DNA from 3 places in the Pseudomonas sp. SWRI18 genome. Region 2 is predicted to be linked to each of the others. Evidence: predicted binding sites of a transcription regulator. Region 2 holds the regulator's gene; each other region holds the start of a gene.
The links. Region 2 encodes FliA, which starts transcription of late flagellar genes. Its sites were predicted from a motif close to CTAAAGTTTNNNNNNNNNNNGCCGNTAA; they were not measured.
Positions count from the first base shown of each region.

Region 1: a site for FliA is predicted at 1,748-1,775, ahead of H0Z09_RS03975 (methyl-accepting chemotaxis protein). Genes of this name have one in related genera too.
Region 3: a site for FliA is predicted at 2,195-2,222, ahead of H0Z09_RS10640 (methyl-accepting chemotaxis protein). Genes of this name have one in related genera too.

Region 1 is NZ_JACCQQ010000002.1:292,814-298,352, forward strand. Features, by position in the region: gene H0Z09_RS03975 (methyl-accepting chemotaxis protein) at 1-1,705, opposite strand, end outside; gene H0Z09_RS03980 (16S rRNA (uracil(1498)-N(3))-methyltransferase) at 2,002-2,709, opposite strand; gene tatC (twin-arginine translocase subunit TatC) at 2,706-3,497, opposite strand; gene tatB (Sec-independent protein translocase protein TatB) at 3,494-3,898, opposite strand; gene H0Z09_RS03995 (twin-arginine translocase TatA/TatE family subunit) at 3,909-4,187, opposite strand; gene H0Z09_RS04000 (phosphoribosyl-ATP diphosphatase) at 4,214-4,546, opposite strand; gene hisI (phosphoribosyl-AMP cyclohydrolase) at 4,548-4,940, opposite strand; gene ubiB (ubiquinone biosynthesis regulatory protein kinase UbiB) at 4,982-5,539, opposite strand, start outside.
Region 2 is NZ_JACCQQ010000030.1:1,995-7,533, forward strand. Features, by position in the region: gene flhA (flagellar biosynthesis protein FlhA) at 1-371, shown strand, start outside; gene flhF (flagellar biosynthesis protein FlhF) at 384-1,700, shown strand; gene fleN (flagellar synthesis regulator FleN) at 1,806-2,639, shown strand; gene fliA (RNA polymerase sigma factor FliA) at 2,636-3,376, shown strand; gene H0Z09_RS24750 (chemotaxis response regulator CheY) at 3,546-3,920, shown strand; gene H0Z09_RS24755 (protein phosphatase CheZ) at 3,939-4,727, shown strand; gene H0Z09_RS24760 (chemotaxis protein CheA) at 4,739-5,539, shown strand, end outside.
Region 3 is NZ_JACCQQ010000007.1:149,386-154,924, forward strand. Features, by position in the region: gene H0Z09_RS10635 (glycoside hydrolase family 68 protein) at 798-2,048, shown strand; gene H0Z09_RS10640 (methyl-accepting chemotaxis protein) at 2,310-4,295, shown strand; gene H0Z09_RS10645 (substrate-binding domain-containing protein) at 4,313-5,233, shown strand; gene H0Z09_RS10650 (sugar ABC transporter permease) at 5,400-5,539, opposite strand, start outside.

The DNA.
Region 1 (5,539 bases), on a different contig from region 2:
TGCGGGTGATGTTCGCCAGGGCGCTGCCGGCACGGCGGGTCAGCTCGACGCTGCTGTCGGTCAGGCCACGGCTGTTGTCCATGATGGTTGCGACCTGCTGGGTGCCGTTTTGCAGGCCGACGATCAGCTCTGCGATTTCCTCGGTGGACTTCTGTGTACGCTGGGCCAGGCTGCGCACTTCATCGGCCACCACGGCGAAGCCACGCCCGGCTTCACCGGCACGCGCGGCTTCAATGGCGGCATTGAGGGCCAGCAGGTTGGTTTGCTGGGCCACCGACTTGATCACGTCGAGCACGCTGCCGATCTTGTCGCTTTCGCGCTTGAGGTCGCCCATGGCAACTGTGGAGTTGCCCACTTCGGTGGCCAGGCGTTCGATCTGGGCGATGGCTTCGCCGACCACCTTGTCGCCCTCCCGAGCCTGCTGGTCGGCAGCCACGGCGGCTTCGGAGGCCTCCTCGGCGTTGCGCGCCACTTCCTGCACGGTGGCGGCCATTTCGTTCATGGCGGTGGCGACCTGGTCGGTCTCGATCTTCTGGTTGTTGACCCCGGCGCTGGTCTGCTCGGTGACGGCGGACAATTGCTCGGCGGCGCTGGCGATCTGAGTGACGCCTTCGCTGATACCGCCGATCAGCTCACGCAGGCCGACCGTCATGTTTTGCATGGCGCGTTGCAACTGGCCCAGTTCGTCCTGGCGCTCGGAGATCAGGTTGTGGCTCAGGTCGCCCGAGGCGACGCGCTCGGCCACGTTGAGCGTCTGCGCCAGCGGGACGATGATCTGCCGGGTGATGACCCAGGCGGCAACCAGGCCGAAAATCAGCGCCAGTACCGCAGCCAGCAACAACAGTTGCCTGGCGTTCGCAGCATCCGAATCACGCACCATGGTTTGCGAAAGGGTCAGCTTGTTACTGCGGTCCAGCAGCAGGTCGCCTTGGGCGCTCATGATTTTCAGCGCGGCGGCGTTGGCCACCTGAGAGTCGCGGTATTGGCTGACCGCCGCGCGATAGGCTTGCAGCGACACGCTGGCCTGTTGCAGGTTGGTCGAATATTGTTCAGGGAGTTGGCCGTTCAGAGCGGTGATTTTTTTCAGGGCGTTATCGATGGCGTCCAGCGCGGGTTGTTCGGCCTCGACCTTGCCGCTGTAGGTATAGCCGCGCACCTGGAACCGGGCTTGCTGGATCAGTTTGCTCAACTCGACGACGCTGTTGAACTGGCTGACGCTGTCGCCCTGCAGCAGGGCTTTTTCGACTTCACCGACCTTTTGCACCGCGTTGTCGGCGGTATCGCCCAATTTGCTGCGAGCGTTTTCTCGATTGGCCCCGGCCTGGACCATGGCGTCGAACGCGCGCTTGTACTGGTCGATTGCGGCCAACTGGTCATCGATCAAGGCAATATCGGCGGGCTGCTCAATCAGCGTGCGCGCTGTCTTCAGGCCGCTGTCCAGCTTGCCGATGTACTCATTGACCGCCGCCGGGCCTTGCTCGCCACGGCGCATTTCGAAGTCCAGGCGCACGATGCGCAAGTCCTTGCTCAGGTCGTTGAGGCTGGCGATATAACCCAGCTTGTCCCCGCGGCTGATCACGCCGGAGAGTCCGGTCCAGCCGGTGAAGGTGATCATCAGCGTGAGCAGCAACACCAGGCCAAAGCCTACGCCCAGCTTGGTTTTGACGCTGACATTCCCCAGCTTTTCGGCTAACCAACGATACATGCTGCAAACTCCCCTGGAACAAGGCTTGGACTTATTCAAAGCTTGTCGGCAGCAGCGCGGAATTCTGTAGCGACATACTTCCCCTGTGGGAGCTGGCTTGCCTGCGAGAGTCTACACATCCCTGTAGTGAGCGGGCTTGCCCCGCGCTGGGTGGCGAAGCCGCCCTCAAAAAGACACCGCCGAGTGCCAGAGAAAACCAAGTCGCCTGGTTTGGGGCGGCTTCGCCACCCAGCGCGGGCGGTGCGACGATTCGACAAGCCCGCTCACTACGGGGGATGGGCGTTTTTCAGATTGGGTTAGAACAGCCGGGCGAGCAGGGCGGTGACGGCGGTTTCGACCCGCAGGATGCGCGCGCCGAGTTGTACCGGTTGCAGGCCGGCCTTGGCCAGCAGGTCCACTTCGTAGGGAATCCAACCGCCTTCCGGGCCAATCGCCAGGGTGACCGGCTCGTCCAGCCCGCGTGGGCAGGCCGGGTAATCGCCCGGATGACCGATGAGCCCCAGGGTGCCTTCGGTCAGCGCCGGCAGGCGGTCTTCGACGAACGGTTTGAAGCGCTTTTCGATGACGATCTCGGGCAGCACCGTATCCCGCGCCTGTTCCAGGCCCAGGATCAATTGCTCGCGAATCGCCGCGGGCTCCAGGAACGGGGTTTGCCAGAAGCTCTTTTCGACGCGATAGCTGTTCACCAGCACCACCTTGGGCACGCCCATGGCGGCCACCGTCTGCAACACCCGGCGCAGCATTTTCGGACGCGGCAGGGCCAGCAGCAGGGTCAGCGGCAGTTTGGCCGGCGCTGGCTGGTCGAAGCCTACTTGCAGTTCGGCTTCGCCGGCCTCCAGGCGCAGCAGTTGGGCATTGCCCATCAGCCCGCCGATACGACCGACGCGCAGGCTGTCACCCACGGCCGCGCGGTGTACTTCCTGCATATGCACCAGGCGCCGATCACGCAGCACCACGCGGTCGGCCGCGATAAAGTCGGCCTCCTCAAGCAGCAGCAGGTTCACGGCTGGGTCGCTGGCGGCTGGTCGTCGTCGGCGGGTTGGTCATCCGGGTGTTCACCACGCTTGCTGATCAGGCTGCTGAACAGGATGCCGATTTCGAACAGCATCCACATCGGTACGGCCAGCAGGGTCTGGGAGAAGATGTCCGGCGGCGTGAGGATCATGCCGACCACGAAGCAGCCGATGATCACGTACGGGCGGATCTTCTTCAGGTACGCCACGTTGACCACGCCGATCCACACCAGCAGCACCACGGCCACCGGGATTTCAAAGGCCACGCCAAAGGCGAAGAACAGCGTCATCACGAAGTCGAGGTAGCTGGTGATGTCGGTCATCATTTCCACGCCGGCCGGGGTGGCGGCGGCGAAGAACTTGAAGATCAGCGGGAACACCAGGAAGTACGCGAACGCCATGCCTGTGTAGAACAGCAGAATGCTCGACACCAGCAATGGCACCGCGATGCGCTTTTCATGCTTGTACAGGCCCGGCGCGATAAAGCCCCAGATCTGGTGCAGGATCACCGGGATCGCCAGGAACAGCGAGACCATCATGGTCAGCTTCAGCGGTGTGAGGAACGGTGATGACACATCGGTGGCGATCATCGTCGCACCCGCCGGCAGGTACTGGCGCAGCGGCGTCGAGACGAAGGTGTAGATCTGCTGGGTAAAGGCGAACAACCCGGCAAAGATGATGAAGATGGCCGCTACGCAACGCAGCAGGCGGGTACGCAACTCGGTGAGGTGCGAGACCAGCGGCATATGCTGGTCGTTTTCCGGTTTATCAGCGCTCATGGGGCTCGCGGCGGCAATGTAGGGTCATGGGGCGCGGGCGACGCAACGGGCGTCGGCGCAGGCTCGGTCGGTGCGGGTGCGGCGGGCTTCGTGTCGGCGGGCGCAGGGGCGATACTTTGCTCGGCCACGGGCTCGACCGGTTTGGCGGGCTCCTGCATGGGCGACAGAATCTTCCGTGCTTCCTGCTCCAACGACAAAATGTGTTCGTTGTGCAGTTGCCGACGAATTTCGTCGGCGCCGATTTCCCGTTCAACTTCCTGTTTGATTGCATTGAAACTGCGTTTCAGGCGCCCGATCCACAGGCCGGCCGTGCGCGCGGCACCGGGCAGGCGTTCCGGCCCCAATACCAGCAAGGCCACGAGGCCGACGAGCAGCAGTTCAGAGAAGCTGATACCAAACATTAGTCAGTGCTCACGAGTCTTTGCGGGTCGGCTCTTCGACTTTCTCAGCCTGCACGTCGAAGGTACGACGCTCGGTGATCGGCTGGGCGGCCTGCGGGTGCACCGGCTGTGCGGGCGGCACTGGGCTGGCGGCCGGGTCAGCCGGCTTTTCGTCGTCATTCATGGCTTTGCGAAAGCCCTTGATCGACTCGCCGACATCGGTGCCCAGGTTCTTGAGTTTCTTGGTGCCGAACACCAATACCACCACTACCAGAATGACGATCCAGTGTTTCCAGTCAAAAATGCCCATGCTGCAAATCCTCTAGTCTTAGTTATTCAAGCGGGCGGGCGCGAAGCCTTCTCGGCATGCCCGGACAAGCCGAAGCGACGGTCCAGTTCATCGAGCACGGCCTGCGGATGCTGCCCCAGTTGGGCGAGCATGACCAGGCTGTGGAACCACAGGTCGGCGGTTTCGTAGATCACATCGCTGCAGTCGCCGCTGATTTGCGCGTCCTTGGCGGCGATGATGGTCTCGACGGATTCTTCGCCGAGTTTTTCCAGGATCTTGTTCAAGCCCTTGTGGTACAGGCTGGCGACGTAGGAGCTGTCGGCGTCCGCGCCTTTGCGGTCTTCCAGCACCTGGGCCACGCGGTTCAGGGTATCGCTCATGTCAGTGTCCTGCCGAATAGATGGCGTGCGGGTCTTTGAGCACCGGCTCCACGATCTTCCACTCGCCGTTCTCGAACACGCGATAGAAGCAGCTGTGACGGCCGGTGTGGCAAGCGATGCCGCCGATCTGTTCGACCATCAGGATCACCACATCGGCGTCGCAGTCCAGGCGCATCTCGTGCAGGGTCTGCACATGCCCGGACTCTTCGCCCTTGCGCCACAGTTTGCCACGCGAACGTGACCAGTAAATGGCGCGCTGCTCAGTGGCGGTGAGGCTCAGGGCCTCGCGGTTCATCCAGGCCATCATCAGTACGCGCCCGGTCTTGTAGTCCTGGGCAATGGCCGGCACCAGGCCGTCACTGTCCCACTTGATCTCGTCCAGCCAGTCTTTCATGTTCGGCTCCGGCAATTTGCGACAGTGTATAACCGGATTGGCTATCGACGCACGATCAGATAAACACCCACGGCAACCATGGCGCCCGCCGGCCAGTGGCCCAGTTGGTTCAACGGGCCGCCGATGGCCAGCGTCACCCCGCCCACCAGGTGCGCGGCGCCCAGCAGGCGCAGGACCCAGTCGTCCTTGCGTTTGCGCCACGGTGGCTCGGGGTCCTTGGCATGGGGCTGGGACATGCGTTCCAGCAAGTCGCGGGTCATGTTGGCCAGGTGCGGCAGCTGTTCCATCTGGCTGTGCAGGTTGCCCAGCATGGTTTTCGGGCTCATCCGTTCACGCATCCAACGTTCCAGGAACGGTTGGGCGGTGCTCCAGAGGTCGAGGTCCGGGTACAACTGGCGGCCCAGACCCTCGATGTTCAGCAGGGTTTTCTGCAACAGCACCAACTGCGGCTGCACTTCCATGTTGAAGCGCCGTGCGGTCTGGAACAGGCGCATCAGCACCTGGCCGAAGGAAATATCCTTTAACGGTTTTTCAAAGATCGGCTCGCACACCGTGCGGATCGCCGCTTCGAACTCGTTGAGCTTGGTCTCTGCCGGCAC
Region 2 (5,539 bases):
TGCGCGTCGGATTGTCGCGCGCAATCGTGCAAAGCATTGTAGGGCTTGACTCCGAGCTGCCTGTGATCACCTTGGAACCCAGGTTGGAACAAATATTGCTCAATAGTATTCAGAAGGCAGGTCAAGGCCAGGAAGAAGGCGTCCTGCTGGAGCCAAGCATGGCTGAGAAGCTGCAGCGTTCGTTGATCGACGCCGCACAGCGCCAGGAAATGCAGGGCCAGCCGGTGATCTTGCTGGTGGCCGGCCCGGTCCGCGCGATGTTGTCGCGGTTTGGACGCCTGGCAGTACCGAATTTGCACGTTTTGGCTTATCAGGAAATTCCTGACAACAAGCAAGTGACTATCGTCGCGACAGTAGGGCCCAACGGCTGAGGGTAGTGGGTTATGCAAGTGAAGCGTTTTTTCGCCGCCGATATGCGTCAGGCCATGAAACTGGTTCGTGATGAGCTGGGCGCCGACGCCGCGATTATCGGTAACCGTCGTATTGCCGGCGGTGTCGAGCTGACGGCTGCCCTGGATTACACCCCCCAGGCCCTGGCGCCGCGCGTGCCGAACATGGAGCTCGAAGACGAGCTGCGCAAGACGGCCTCGCGCATTGTCTCGGCCCAGGCCGAACTGAGCATGCGCGGTGACAGCGATGCCACCACCAACCGCCAGTTGTTCGCCGGCCTGCCGCTGACCGCGGCCGAGCCCTTGGTCGAACCGACGTTCAAAGAGCCGCCGCGTCCGGCAGCGCCTGCCCCGGCCGCTGCTGTCGACCCGCGCGCATTCGACTCGATGCGCTTTGAACTCAACGGCCTGCGTGAGCTGCTCGAAGTGCAGCTTGGCTCGCTGGCCTGGACCCAACTGCAAGGCAGCAAGCCGCAACAGGCCAACCTGTGGCGCCGCCTGCAACGCATCGGCCTGTCCGGCCCGTTGTCCCGCGACCTGCTGGCCTTGACCACCGAGATCCAAGAGCCCCGCCAGGCTTGGCGCATGCTGCTGGCTCACTTGGCGCGCATGATCGCCACGCCGGAAATCGAACCGCTGGAAGAGGGCGGGGTGATTGCCATGGTCGGTCCCGCCGGCATGGGCAAGACCACCACCCTGGCCAAGCTGGCCGCCCGTTACGTACTCAAGTACGGCGCGCAGAATATCGCCCTGGTGAGCATGGACAGCTACCGCATCGGTGCCCAGGAACAGCTCAAGACCCTGGGCCGCATCCTCAATGTGTCGGTGACCCACGTCGACCCGGGCCAGTCCCTGGCCAACGCCCTCGACCCGCTGCTGCGCAAGCGTGTGGTGCTGATCGATACCGCCGGCCTGCAAGCCAGCGACCCGGCATTGCGCATGCAGCTGGAAAGCCTGGCCGGGCGTGGCATCAAGTCGAAAAATTACCTGGTGCTTGCAACCACCAGCCAGAAACAGGTTCTTACCGCTGCGTACCATAGCTACAAGCGCTGCGGCCTGGCCGGTTGTATCCTCACCAAGCTCGATGAAACCGCGAGCCTGGGCGAGGTGCTGAGCCTGGCCATCAGTCATGAATTGCCGGTCGCCTACCTGACCGACGGCCCGCGGATCCCGGATGATCTGCATCTGCCGCGCCGTCATCAATTGGTCAGCCGTGCAGTCAGCGTGCAAATGCAAGAAGAGCCTAGCGAGGAAGCGATGGCCGATATGTTCGCCGACCTTTACCACAACCCGGCAAAACGGGTGGGATAGGTCAGGATGAACACCATGAAATGTATCTACATCGATGGTCTGCAAGCGATTCACGCGGCCAAGCCATGTAGCCTGCGTCTAAGCAAGACAAGGTAAAGAAATAAAATGGGCAGCATGCATCCCGTACAGGTGATCGCGGTGACCGGCGGCAAAGGTGGCGTCGGGAAAACTAACGTGTCAGTGAATTTGTCCCTGGCCCTGGCAGAGCTTGGCCGCCGCGTCATGCTGCTGGATGCTGACCTGGGGCTGGCGAACGTCGACGTTCTGCTGGGGCTGACGCCCAAGCACACCCTCGCCGATGTGATCGAGGGCCGCTGCGAGCTGCGCGATGTGCTGTTGCAGGGCCCCGGTGGCATCCGCATCGTGCCGGCCGCCTCCGGTACCCAGAGCATGGTGCACCTGAGCCCGGCGCAGCATGCCGGCCTGATCCAGGCCTTCAGCGACATAGGCGACAACCTCGACGTGCTGGTGATCGACACCGCCGCCGGGATCGGCGAGTCCGTGGTCAGCTTTGTGCGCGCCGCGCAGGAAGTGCTGCTGGTGGTCTGCGATGAACCCACCTCGATCACCGACGCCTACGCCCTGATCAAACTGCTTAATCGCGACTACGGCATGAACCGCTTCCGCGTCCTGGCCAACATGGCCCAGAGCCCGCAGGAAGGGCGCAACCTGTTCGCCAAGTTGACCAAGGTCACGGATCGCTTTCTCGATGTCGCCTTACAATACGTTGGCGCAGTTCCCTACGACGAGTGTGTGCGCAAGGCTGTGCAAAAGCAGCGTGCGGTCTACGAAGCGTTCCCTCGTTCCAAATGCGCATTGGCGTTCAAGGCTATTGCCCAGAAGGTCGATACCTGGCCGTTGCCCGCCAATCCGCGGGGGCATCTGGAGTTTTTCGTCGAGCGATTGGTGCATCAGACGAGCGCAGGACCGGTGCTATGACAGCGAACGGCTACAACGCCTATAAGAAATCCGCCCGTGACAGCCAGGGCGAGTTGATCGAGCGCTACGCGCCGTTGGTCAAGCGCATTGCCTACCACCTGTTGGCACGCCTGCCCGCGAGCGTCCAGGTCGAAGACTTGATCCAGGCCGGCATGATCGGCCTGCTCGAAGTGTCGACCAAATATGACGCGAGCAAGGGTGCCAGTTTCGAGACGTATGCGGGGATCCGTATCCGTGGCGCGATGCTCGACGAGGTGCGCAAGGGTGATTGGGCGCCGCGTTCGGTGCACCGCAATACGCGCATGGTCAGTGACGCAATTCGCGCAATTGAAGCAAAAACCGGTCGCGACGCTAAAGATCACGAAGTTGCGGCCGAACTCCAATTGAGTCTCGACGATTATTACGGGATTTTGAACGATACCTTGGGCAGCCGCCTGTTCAGTTTCGACGACCTGTTGCAGGACGGCGAACACGAAGGGCTGCATGAGGACGGCGCGAGCGCTCATATGGAGCCATCGCGCGACCTGGAGGATGAACGCTTCCAGGGGGCGTTGGCGGACGCGATTGCCAATTTGCCGGAGCGTGAGCGGCTGGTGTTGGCGCTGTACTACGACGAAGAGCTGAACCTCAAGGAAATCGGTGAGGTCCTGGGGGTCAGCGAATCGCGGGTCAGCCAGTTGCATAGCCAGTGCGCAGCCCGCTTGCGGGGGCGTTTGGGAGAGTGGCGAGCGCGCTGACAGGCAGTGTGGGGGGCACTGCAGACGATACCGCGAGGGCGCCAAGCCTTTGCGGGTTCGGCCCGTGGTGCCCCCGGCAGTCCTTTTTGTGTAATGCCTGTTGATTGAAATGGCGCGTCCAGGTGCTGGGCGCGTTTAAGACTGCTTGGAGGTCGAATTGGACAAGAACATGAAAATCCTCATCGTTGATGACTTCTCAACGATGCGGCGGATCATAAAAAACCTGTTGCGTGACCTTGGGTTCACTAACACGGTCGAGGCGGACGACGGCATTACCGCGATTCCGATCCTCAACAGCGGGAGCATCGACTTTCTGGTAACGGACTGGAACATGCCTGGCATGACCGGTATCGACTTGCTGCGCCACGTGCGTGCCGACGAAAAACTGCGCAGCCTTCCCGTGTTGATGGTGACCGCCGAAGCCAAGCGTGAGCAGATCATCGAAGCCGCCCAAGCCGGGGTAAACGGTTACGTGGTCAAGCCATTCACTGCATTGGCCTTGAAAGAGAAGATCGAAAAAATCTTCGAACGCATCCACGGCTAATGCCATCGCGGGGGAGCTATGGAGCATAAAGAAACGTCACAGGGCGACTTTGAGTCGACCCTGAAAAAGCATGCTCACCAGTTGGTCGAAAGCCTTGAAAAAGGCCAGTTCGGCGACGCGGTGCAGTTAATCCATGAGCTCAACCAGACCCGTGACCGCGGCCTGTACCAGGAAGTGGGCAAGCTCACGCGCGAGCTGCACAGTGCGATCGTCAATTTCCAGATTGACCCGCACATGCCCCAGGCCGAAGAAATCTCGCAGATCACCGATGCCACCGAACGCCTGTCCTATGTGGTCAGGCTGACCGAGGCGGCGGCCAACCGCACCATGGACCTGGTGGAAAACGCCACGCCTTTGGTCAATGGCATGGCCACCGAAGCCCAGGCGCTCAGCGTTGACTGGGGCCGTTTCATGCGCCGTGAAGTCGGGGCTGAAGAGTTCCGTGAATTGGCGCGTCGGGTCGAAGGGTTCTTGTCACGCAGCGAGCAGGAAAACCGCACGGTTTCCAGCAACCTCAACGACATTCTGCTCGCCCAGGATTACCAGGACCTTACCGGCCAGGTGATCAAGCGTGTGACCCAATTGGTCACCGAAGTGGAAAGCAACTTGCTCAAATTAGTGCTGATGGCAGGCCAGGTAGACCGCTTTGCAGGCATCGAACATGACCGCGAAGCGATCCTCTCGGAAAAAGATCCACAAAAACATCTCGCCAAGGGTGAAGGTCCGCAGATTCATGCCGATAAACGTGAAGACGTTGTATCGGGTCAAGATGATGTCGATGACCTGTTATCCAGTTTAGGCTTCTAAGGAGCACACCCATGAGCTTCGGCGCCGATGAAGAAATCCTTCAGGATTTCCTTGTAGAGGCCGGCGAAATTTTAGAGCAACTGTCCGAGCAACTGGTCGAGCTGGAAAGCCGACCGGATGATGCGAACCTGCTCAATGCAATTTTTCGCGGTTTTCACACTGTAAAAGGGGGCGCCGGCTTCCTCCAGCTCCATGAGCTGGTGGAGTGCTGCCACATCGCCGAGAACGTGTTCGACATCCTGCGCAAGGGTGAGCGTCAGGTTGACTCGGAATTGATGGACGTGATTCTCGAAGCACTGGACGCGGTCAATGGCATGTTCAGCCAAGTGCGTGAACGTGCACCGGTTACCGCCGCCACCCCGGAACTGCTGGCCGCCCTGGCGCGCTATGCAGAGCCTGCCGACCTGTCCGCCGCCCCGGTGGCTGAGGCTGCACCGGAGCCTGTGGCGCAAGCCGAGCCGGATGTGACCGACAGCGAGTTTGAGCAACTGCTCAACTCCCTCAGCGCGGTGAAGGCCGAGGCCGAAGCACCGGCCGCCGTTGCGCCGCCGGCGGCACCGACCAGCGAAGACATCTCCGATGCAGAGTTCGAATCCCTGCTCGACCAGTTGCATGGCAAAGGCCAGTTCGCGGCCGACGCCGTGGCGCCTGCGGCTGCCGCAAGCACCGCTGTGGATGCGCCGGCCGCCAAAGCCAGCACCGACATCACCGATGACGAATTCGAAGCCTTGCTCGACCAACTGCATGGCAAGGGCACGTTCGCGGCCGACGCCTTGCCGAATGTCGCCGCCACGGCTGCTACTGCCGCAGCG
Region 3 (5,539 bases), on a different contig from region 2:
GAAACCCAGCGACGGAGCGAAGACTAGCCACCGATTCCAGCAGGCACAAGGCGGCAGGGATTGTCTAGGAAACGTCCTGCAATTAAAAGGGATGTGCCTTGCTGGCCCTTTACAAACCATGACCAAATGCCACTAACCCCGCCGATCCAACAGTGGAGTGCGGACAAGATGGGAGCTGGCTTGCCTGCGATAGCCCTGGGTATCTACACAACTTTCAAAGGCTGGCATATCCCCTTGTAGTGAGCGGGCTTGTCCCGCGCTGGGTGGCGAAGCCGCCCCAAACCAGGCGAATTGGGTTTGTCTGAAACTGCGCGGTGTATTTATTGGGGCCGCTTCGCCACCCAGCGCGGGACAAGCCCGCTCACTACAACAGTGTGTAGATACCTACTGGGTAAGTGTGGGTCGTAGACTTGATCTGCTGCGATTGCTTTCATATCGATAGCAACTAATCTGATAACTAAGCGCTCGGTTTAATTTGGCGCGCAATATCGTTAAGCGCAGAAGAATAACGGCTCCGGCCCGCAGCCCTGCTGCCTGGTAATTGAGTAGCTAGCTTTCTAGTTACTTGTCGTTGATTGTAAGTGCCACTGTATTTATATCAAGGACATAAATACAGTGATGGCCTTTTTAACTTAAATAATTCTTCACGTTGCGACAGCCAGGCTTCCATGTTAAACCTTGCCCCGCACGTTAAGGCCAACGCTGGCTTGCTCTTTTCAGCCAGCAGCAAGTTGCTGGCTGTTCATGTGTTATTCAATCTTCGCTTGTCACTTAAGCGTCAGTAAAAGGACATCATCATGAAACACGCGAATCACACACCCACTCGTTGGACTCGGGCCGATGCGCTGAAAGTTAATGAGAATGACCCGACGACCACGCAGCCGTTAGTGCGTCCTGACTTTCCTGTCATGAGTGACACGGTATTTATCTGGGACACTATGCCATTGCGTGAACTTGATGGCACCGTGGTATCCGTCAATGGCTGGTCGGTGATCTTCACACTCACCGCCGACCGCCGTCCGCACGATCCACGGTTCATCAACGCCGATGGCCGCTACGACATCAAGCGCGATTGGGAAGACCGCCATGGCCATGCGCGTATCTGCTACTGGTACTCGCGCACCGGCAAGGACTGGATTTTCGGCGGCCGTGTCATGGCCGAAGGGGTTTCGCCGACCACCCGTGAATGGGCCGGTACACCGATCCTGCTCAATAATGCCGGTGACATTGACCTGTATTACACCTGCGTCACCCCGGGGGCGACGATTGCCAAGGTGCGTGGCCGGGTGGTCACCTCCGACAGCGGTGTGGAGCTGCAAGGCTTTAGCCAGGTCAAATCGCTGTTCGACGCCGACGGCACCTATTACCAAACCGAAGCGCAGAACGCGACCTGGAACTTCCGCGATCCCAGCCCGTTTATCGACCCTGTGGATGGCAAGTTGTACATGGTGTTTGAAGGCAACGTCGCCGGCGAGCGCGGGACACATGAAGTGGGCCCCAATGAGCTGGGGCTGGTGCCGCCGGGGCACGAGGACGTGGGCGGGGCGCGCTATCAGGTCGGCTGCATCGGCATTGCCGTCGCCAAGGACCTCAACGGTGACGAATGGGAAATCCTGCCGCCGCTGGTGACCGCCGTCGGCGTGAACGACCAGACCGAGCGGCCGCACTATGTGTTCCAGGACGGCAAGTATTACCTGTTCACCATCAGTCATAAATTCACCTACGCCGACGGCGTGACGGGGCCGGACGGCGTCTATGGGTTTGTCGGCGATCATCTGTTCGGCCCTTACACACCCATGAACGCCTCCGGGTTGGTGCTCGGCAACCCGCCCTCGCAGCCATTCCAGACGTATTCGCACTGCGTGATGCCCAACGGCCTGGTGACGTCGTTTATCGACAGCGTGCCCACCCACGGCGATGACTACCGCATCGGCGGCACCGAAGCGCCCACCGTCAGGATTGTATTGAAGGGTGACCGCTCGTTTGTGCAGGAGGCTTATGACTACGGGTACATCCCCGCAATGCGTGATGTCGTGTTGAACCAGTAACCGTCTGGCGGCCATTTATCAGCAGATAAAATGCTGCAAATGTGGGAGGGGGCTTGCCCTCGATAGCGGTGGATCAGTCGACATTTACATTGACTGACCTACCGCCATCGGGAGCAAGCGCTCTCCCACTTTTTTTGACCGCGTTGATCAAGTCCCCGCCCACCGGGCCGATACAGCCACTAGCACCCCGAGCGTTCCCGAACTCGGAGGTGTACGCCTGGTCGTCCCAGGTCAACGAATAAAAATCATAAAGGGGTAGCCATGACCATATTGCAGCGCGTGATCGGCGGATTTGCGGTGTTGGTGCTGTTGCTGCTGATCATGGCCGGGATCAGCTATCAGAACACGCAGTCCATCGGCAGTCGCTTGGCCATCATCACCGGCAAGTCGGCGCCGTTGAGCCGGGCCGCCAGTGAGCTCTACGTGCACATCCTGCGCGCCAACCAGGCGTTGTTGGCCATTCAGATCAGCACCGACCCCAAGCAGATCGAGGACGGCAAACGGCCGTTTACCGAGAGCATCGCCCAGTTCACGCAGTTGCTCGACAGCACTGCTGCCTACACCGGCGAGCATGAGGCGCTGCGGGCGAACCTGGCGCAGCAGCGCCAACACGTCACTGCCTACGCGGAACAGGCGCAGGCCTTGATGACCTCCCACTTGCAGCATGTGCAGCAGTTGGCGCTGACACGCAAATTGCAAGGCTACAGCAGTGCGCAGGCGATGCAGCTGACCAGCTACCTGCGTGATTACATCGCGCATGCGCGCAGCGTCAACGAACCGCAACAGGTGGCCGCAGCAGAGAAACTGCTGCTGGAAGTCAACAAATCCTACGATGGTTTCGCGGCCCATACCGTCACGCCCGCCATCGATAAACTGCAGCGTGTGCTGAACCTGCAGGACGAAGTGATCAGCACCCGGGCCCAGGCGCTGACGGCGATTGACCCGCGAGTCGGGCGGATTGCCAGCGTCATGGTCAATCGCCTGCTGACGGACCTGACCGCCGCTGACGGCCTGTTCCAGGCCTATCAAGCCGAGGCGAAGCTCGCCGCGCAGGTGCAGCAGCAACGCAATGCGGTTGAGGCGGCACTCAAAACCACCCTCGACCGCATCGGCGAGTTCGGCAGCCAGTCCCTGGAGGTCGCCAACCAGGCCAGCCACTCGGCCAATGCCACCATCGGCACCAGCCGCAGCGTGCTGTTGATCGCCTGTGTGCTGGCGGTGCTGGCGGCCGTGGCGATTGGTACCTGGGTCGCCTTCAGCCTGCGACGCCCGCTGGCGGCGTTTCGCGAAGTCCTCAAGACGCTCACCGCCGGCGACATGCGGGTGAGTTTCGATGTCAGCCGCAAAGATGAATTCGGTGAGTTGGGCGGTTACCTGAACGAGCTGACCAAGGCGCTGCAAAAAACCTTTCGTGAATTGATCAGCTCGGCCGATGCCCTGGCCGTGACTGCTGGCAACAACGCCTTGAACAGCGAACAGACCACCCGTGTGGTGGACGAGCAGAAGGACCGCCTGCAATCGGCCGCCTCGGCCATGACGCAGATGGAAAGCACGGTCGAAGAAGTCGCCCGGCGTGCGCAGGACACCCGCCAGGCCGTGGACGACACCAGTGAGCTCACGCACAAGGTGCAGGAGCGCGTGGCCGAGACCATTGTCAATATCCGCCAGCAGGCCGACCAGGTGAACAAAGCCACGCAGGTGACCGATGAGCTGCAGAAGTACGGGCAGAACATTGAGGGCATTGTGGTTGCGATTCGCACCATTGCCGAGCAGACCAACCTGCTTGCCCTTAACGCAGCAATCGAAGCGGCGCGTGCCGGCGAGCAGGGGCGCGGTTTTGCGGTCGTGGCCGATGAAGTGCGTTCCCTGGCCAGCCGTACCCAGACCTCGACCAGCGAGATTCAGGACATGATCGGGCTCATGCAGCAAAAAATTCACTCGGTGGTGCACGTGATGAACGAAAGCCAGGCGCAGTCCAGCCAGTGCGTGTCCCTGGCCTCGGGCGCTGGTGATTTGCTGCTGTCGATGAGCGACGCGGTCGACAGCATTCGCGACATGAACATCCAGATTGCCGCCGCCACCGAGCAGCAGAGCGCCACGGTGCAGGAAACCAGTCGCATGGTCATCCAGATCAACGATTCGGCCCAGCAGACGGCAAGCGGTGCCGAGCAGTCCGCCATCAGCAGCCAAGCGCTGTCGAACATGGCCAAAGTGCAGCGTGAGCTGCTCCATCATTTCAGCGTTTGAGCCGCAGGAGTCAGAACATGAAAGCATGGTTAATGCTCGCCCTGGGTGCGACGCTGTTCATTCCGGGCCCGGCCCAGGCCGCCACGCCCTTGCTGGGTGTAGGCATGGCAAAATACGACGATAACTTCCAGACCCTGCTGCGTAACGGCGTGCAGCAACAGGCCGGCGTCATGAACGTCGACATCTTTATGGAGAATGGCAAGGACAGCGTCGATTTGCAGATGCGTCAATTGCGCAACCTGATCAATTCCAAGGTGGATGCGATCATCATCGCAATGGTGGACGGCAAAAGCGCGGCGCAGATGATGCAGCTGGCCTCGGACGCGAAGATTCCGCTGGTGTTCGTCAACCGTAATCCGAACCCGGAAAAGTGGCCGGCACAGACCGCGTTCGTCGGCTCCAACGAGCTGGAGTCGGGCACCTTGCAGATGGAAGAACTGGCGCGCCGCGCCGGTTACAAAGGCAACGTGGTGATTCTGGTGGGCGACCCGGCCAACGCGTCCTCGTTGATGCGCACCGAGGACGTGGAAAAGGTCGTGGCCAAATACCCGGACATGAAAGTCGTGCGGAAAAAAGTCGGCAACTGGGAGCGTAGCCAGGCCGCCACCATTGTCATGGATTGGGTCAAGCAGGGTGTCGATTTCTCGATCATCGCCGCCAACAACGACGAGATGGCGATTGGCGCGATCATGGGGCTGGAAAAGGCCGGCAAGCAGGCCAAGGACTATTGGGTCGGCGGCATCGACGGCACGCCGGACGGTTTGAAATTGATGGCCGAGGGCAAGATGGCCGTCAGCGTATTCCAGGACGCCGCGGGCCAGGCCAGCGGCGCCGTGGACACCGCGTTGCGCCTGGTGCGTGGCGAGGTGCTGGAGTCGACGGTGGTGTGGGTGCCATTCAAGTTGATCACACCGGAAAATCGCCAGCAGTTTGAATAGCGATAGGGCAGACCCACCACTGCGATCCAACCTTGAAATGCAGCCAAATGTGGGAGCGGGCTTGCTCGCGCATGCGGTGTAACAGCCAATACATTTATTGACTGTCCCACCGCATTCGCGAGCAAGCCCGCTCCCACAGGTGATAGGTGGTGTTCTTGCGAATGACTTACCGCCGGCCGGCCCGCGTACTCACATCCACCCAAACCGCCAGCACCAGAATGCTGCCCTTCACGATCATCTGCCAGTAACTGTCGACGTCCAGCATCGACATGCCGTTATCCAGGCTGGTAATCACCAGCGCCCCGA